DNA from 2 places in the Comamonas squillarum genome. Region 1 is predicted to be linked to the other one. Evidence: predicted binding sites of a transcription regulator. Region 1 holds the regulator's gene; the other holds the start of a gene.
The links. The regulator HrcA, encoded in region 1, represses chaperone genes, less so after heat shock. The targets are predictions, from matches to a motif close to TTAGCACTCNNNNNNNNNGAGTGCTAA.
Positions count from the first base shown of each region.

Region 2: the regulator HrcA is predicted to act here: its motif matches at 1,577-1,603, upstream of N4T19_RS20685 (co-chaperone GroES).

Region 1 is NZ_CP104377.1:2,451,583-2,453,979, forward strand. It holds gene N4T19_RS11375 (GreA/GreB family elongation factor) at 1-36, opposite strand, end outside; tRNA gene N4T19_RS11380 (tRNA-Ile) at 268-344, opposite strand; gene hrcA (heat-inducible transcriptional repressor HrcA) at 397-1,398, opposite strand; gene N4T19_RS11390 (NAD kinase) at 1,699-2,397, shown strand, end outside.
Region 2 is NZ_CP104377.1:4,543,215-4,545,611, forward strand. It holds gene groL (chaperonin GroEL) at 1-1,024, opposite strand, end outside; gene N4T19_RS20685 (co-chaperone GroES) at 1,193-1,483, opposite strand; gene N4T19_RS20690 (TetR family transcriptional regulator C-terminal domain-containing protein) at 1,864-2,397, opposite strand, start outside.

The DNA of each region.
Region 1 (2,397 bases):
CTCCAGCACCAGCTGCTGCAGCAAGGATTTATCCACCATGAAAGAGGACTCTTGAACAAGTTGGGGGGATGATTATGAACCGGCATGGGTTGGTCATTGCCAGACTCAGGGGCTGTGTGGAGCCGCTGGACAGAGGGTGCAGCTGCTGCTGCCCAGAATGACCTTCTTGTCATGGGTACATTCGGCAATACACCAAACGCCGCGCGCACCACCGACAATAAAAAAGCCACACAGCATCAAAAATGATAGCTGTGCAGCCAATGAATCTGGTAGGGCGTGAGGGACTTGAACCCGCGACCAAAGGATTATGAGTCCTCTGCTCTAACCAACTGAGCTAACGCCCCGGTACCACCACCTGCCAGAAGCCCTGGCGAGTGAAGCTGTGCATTCTAGCGTCTATTTCGGATGGCTCAGTGCGTTGGATACGAGCTTGGAGGTGATTCCAACGATCTGGATCATCTTCTCGTAGGGCATGCGTTTGGGGCCGATGACGCCCAGGGTGCCGACCACCTTGCCGTTGACCTGGTACGGCGTGCTGACGACCGACAGCTCCTCGACGGACAGCAACTGGCTCTCGCCACCGATGTAGATTTGCACACCTTCTGCGCGGTTGGAGTTCTCCAGCAGGTGCAGGATCTGGGTCTTTTGCTCGAACAGGTCAAAGGCCCGGCGCAGGTTGGTCATGTCGTTGCTGAAATCGCTGACGGCCAGCAGGTTGCGCTCGCCAGCAATCACCAGTTCATGCGGTGCTTCTTGGGCGTCTTCATCCACATTCACGGCCGCCAGCATCAGTGCGGCGATCTCGTCGCGCAGGCTGTCCACTTCCTTGCGCAGCAGCTGGCGCACCTGCTCCATCGCCAAACCGGCGTAATGGGCGTTGAGGTAGTTGGCCGTCTCAATCAGCTGGCTTTGCGAGTAGTCCGACTCAGTGAAGATCACCCGGTTCTGCACATCGCCTTCGGGCGAGACCAGGATCAGCAGGATGCGCTTTTCCGACAGGCGCAAAAACTCGATATGGCGGAACGACGAGCTTTTGCGCGGCGCCTGCACCACGCCCACATACTGCGACAGCTCCGAGAGCACGCCAGCAGCGCTGGTGATGACCTTTTGCGGCTGCTCGGGCGCAATCTCGGCCGACACCACCTGGTCCGGGTCTACGGTCAGCATGGTGTCGACAAACAGGCGGTAGCCCTTGGCGGTGGGGATGCGGCCGGCCGAGGTGTAGGGGCTGGCAATCAGGCCCAGGCCTTCGAGGTCGGCCATCACATTGCGGATGGTGGCCGGCGAAAAGTCCAGCCCGGGCGCCTGCGTGAGCGCGCGCGAGCCCACTGGGTGGCCATCCGCTATATAGCGTTCCACCAAGGTTTTGAGCAGCAGCCGAGCGCGGTCATCGAGCATGGGCGCATTTTATCCGTGTCCTTGGCGCCAGCAGCCGCGTTCGGGCCAGACCCAGGGATACCCAGAGGATTCCAGCCAGCAGCCGGACGCCAGAGATGGCTACCACGCACCCGACTTATGGCGCCCATGCAACAATGAAGCCGTAGCTACCCCGCGTGCCTGCCTGCAGGCGCCCGGCCAGCTCCAGGCCCAGTCCCGGCCACCGGCGCAGCCCGCCTTTGCAGGGCAGGCGGCAGCCGCCAACTGGGGCTGCTCAAGAAATTCAAAAAGATTACGCCACTTTGGTGATGTAATTTGCGTATGCAGTCTCGCTTCCAACATATTGCCCTGATCGGCAAACACCATGCGCCGCCCACTGCCGAGGTGCGCCAGCAGTCCTATGCGGCTTTCAGCCAGATCGCCTGCTATATCGAGGCCCAGGGCGGCACTGCATTCCTGGAGAAGGAAACCGCCGCCTTCACCGGCATGGAACACTACCCGACACTCAGCATGCAGGAGATCGGTGAGCGCTGCGACCTGGTCATTGTGCTGGGCGGTGACGGCACCATGCTGGGCGTGGGACGCGAGCTGGCGCAGTACAACACGCCCCTGGTCGGCATCAACCAGGGGCGACTGGGCTTTGTGACCGATGTCCCGCTGCAGACCTTCATGGGACCGCTCTCGGCGATTCTGGCCGGCGAGTACGAAGAAGAAGTGCGCTCGATGATCCATGCCCGCGTGATGCGCGAAGGCCAATGCGTCTTCGAGGCGCTGGCCTTCAACGATGTGGTGGTCAACCGGGGCGGCACCTCGGGCATGGTCGAGCTGCGGGTCGAGGTCGATGGCCAGCTGGTGGCCAACCAGCGCGCAGACGGTTTGATCATTGCAACGCCGACGGGCTCGACGGCCTATGCGTTGTCGGTCGGCGGGCCCATCGTGCACCCGACGGTGCCCTGCTGGGTGATGGCGCCGATTGCGCCGCATATGCTGTCCAACCGGCCCAGTGTGATTCCTGACTCG
Region 2 (2,397 bases), 2.1 Mb from region 1:
TTTCAGCAGCTTGGCCAGCACCGTCGATGATGGTGGTGTTTTCCTTGCCGATTTCGACGCGTTGGGCTTGGCCCAGGTCTTCCAGGGTCACCTTTTCCAGCGACAGGCCCACTTCTTCAGCGATCACCTTGCCGCCGGTCAGGATGGCGATGTCTTCCAGCATGGCCTTGCGACGATCGCCAAAGCCTGGAGCCTTCACAGCCACGACCTTCAGGATGCCACGGATGGTGTTGACCACCAGCGTTGCCAGTGCTTCGCCTTCGACGTCTTCTGCAATGATCAGCAGAGGACGGCCGGCCTTGGCCACAGCTTCGAGCGTAGGCAGCAGGTCACGGATGTTGCTGATCTTCTTGTCGAACAGCAGCACGAAGGGGTTGTCCAAAATAGCGGCTTGCTTTTCTGGGTTGTTGATGAAGTAGGGCGACAGGTAGCCGCGGTCGAACTGCATGCCTTCAACGACGTCGAGTTCGTTGTCCAGCGACTTGCCTTCTTCCACGGTAATCACGCCTTCCTTGCCGACCTTGTCCATCGCGTCAGCAATGATCTTGCCCACGGATTCGTCGGAGTTGGCGGAGATCGAGCCGACTTGGGCGATTTCCTTGGAGGTGGTGGTGGCCTTGGATTGCTTCTTGAGCTCTTCCACCAGGGCGGCGACAGCCTTGTCGATGCCGCGCTTCAGATCCATCGGGTTCAGACCAGCGGCCACGTACTTGGAGCCTTCGCGCACGATGGCTTGGGCCAGCACGGTAGCGGTCGTGGTGCCGTCACCAGCGATGTCATTGGTCTTGGAGGCCACTTCCTTCACGAGCTGAGCGCCCATGTTCTGCAGCTTGTCCTTGAGTTCCACTTCCTTGGCCACGGACACACCGTCCTTGGTCACGGTAGGGGCGCCGAACGAACGCTCGAGCACCACGTTGCGGCCCTTGGGGCCCAGGGTCACTTTGACGGCGTTAGCCAGAATGTTCACGCCTTCAACCATGCGTGCACGTGCTTCACCGCCGAATACTACGTCTTTTGCTGCCATTTTTGGCTCCTAAATACTTGAAAACTTGAAATGAGAATGAATGCTCGGGAGAGAAAGCGTAGCGAGCAGGTGTCAGGCTAGGCGCACGGATCGCAGCAACCGGAACGTACTTGGGTACGTGAGGATTGCGAGCACCGCGCAACGACGCCTGGCGCCTGCGCAGTAGCTTTATTTCTCGACGACGGCGAAGAGGTCTTCTTCCTTCATCACCAGCAGTTCATTGCCGTCCACCTTGACCGATTGGCCAGAGTACTTGCCGAACAGCACGCGGTCGCCGACCTTCACACCCAGGGTGATGGACTCGCCCTTGTCGTTCTTCTTGCCTGGGCCGACGGCCAGCACTTCGCCTTGGTCGGGCTTTTCAGCAGCGTTGTCGGGGATGTAGATGCCCGAAGCGGTCTTGGTTTCGTTTTCCAGACGCTTAACGATCACGCGATCGTGCAGAGGACGCAGGTTCATAACAACTCCTTCAATATCAATACCAGGTTTTGATGAAAGATGGCCCGGCAGATGCCGCGCCAAATACGCAAAAATGTCTGAGAAGTGGTGGTTTTAGCACTCTACCCCTTCGAGTGCTAATAATAAGGTCATTTGATGACAGTTCAAGACTGCGGGGGCTAAAAAATCGATCCAGGGGCACTGCCCGATCACGATACCTCTGCGCAAGAATCACGAAAGCGCTGGTGGGGACTGAAGATGCTGCTATTGAAAGAGGTGCATCTCATGGCGGCAGCCGATCCCGCGCAGCGCACCCATGCTGCGAAGCCCGCACGGGGGCCCGGGCCAGATCACCGCAGCTGGAACTTCCATTCATCGGCCTGGAGGCGGCATGCCCCGGGTCAGTCCGGCAGCTCGATCTTGAGCGTGGCCGACAGCATCTGCACCAGCAAGGCCTCGGCCTGGGCGAAGTCACCCGCGTCCAGCGCGGCCTTGTTTTGCAGCAGCGCAAACTGGGTTTGCTGGTCGACATAGCCTTGGGTGATGGCCCAGATGCTGAACATCAGGTGCTGGAAATTGACGGGCGCAATCAGGCCTTGTTCGGCCCAATGCGCAAACGCTGCCACATTGGCTGCCAGCAACGGGGCGATGCGCTCGCGCACGGCCGAGGCGGCAAAGGGCGCGCCAGCAATCATCTCCTTGGTGAACAGCTGGCTGCCATAAGGGCGGGTGCGTGCAAATTCGAACTTCTCGCGGATGTACTGGCGGATCTGCTGGGCCGGGTCGCCGTCCTTGGACAGGCCTGTCATATGGCCCAGCCAGTCGTCGATCACCGATGCCAGCACGGCCTGGTACAGCGCCTCCTTGCTGGGGTAGTAGTACAGCAGGTTGTGGCGGCTAAAGCCGGCATCCTGCGCGATCTGCTCCAGCGGAGC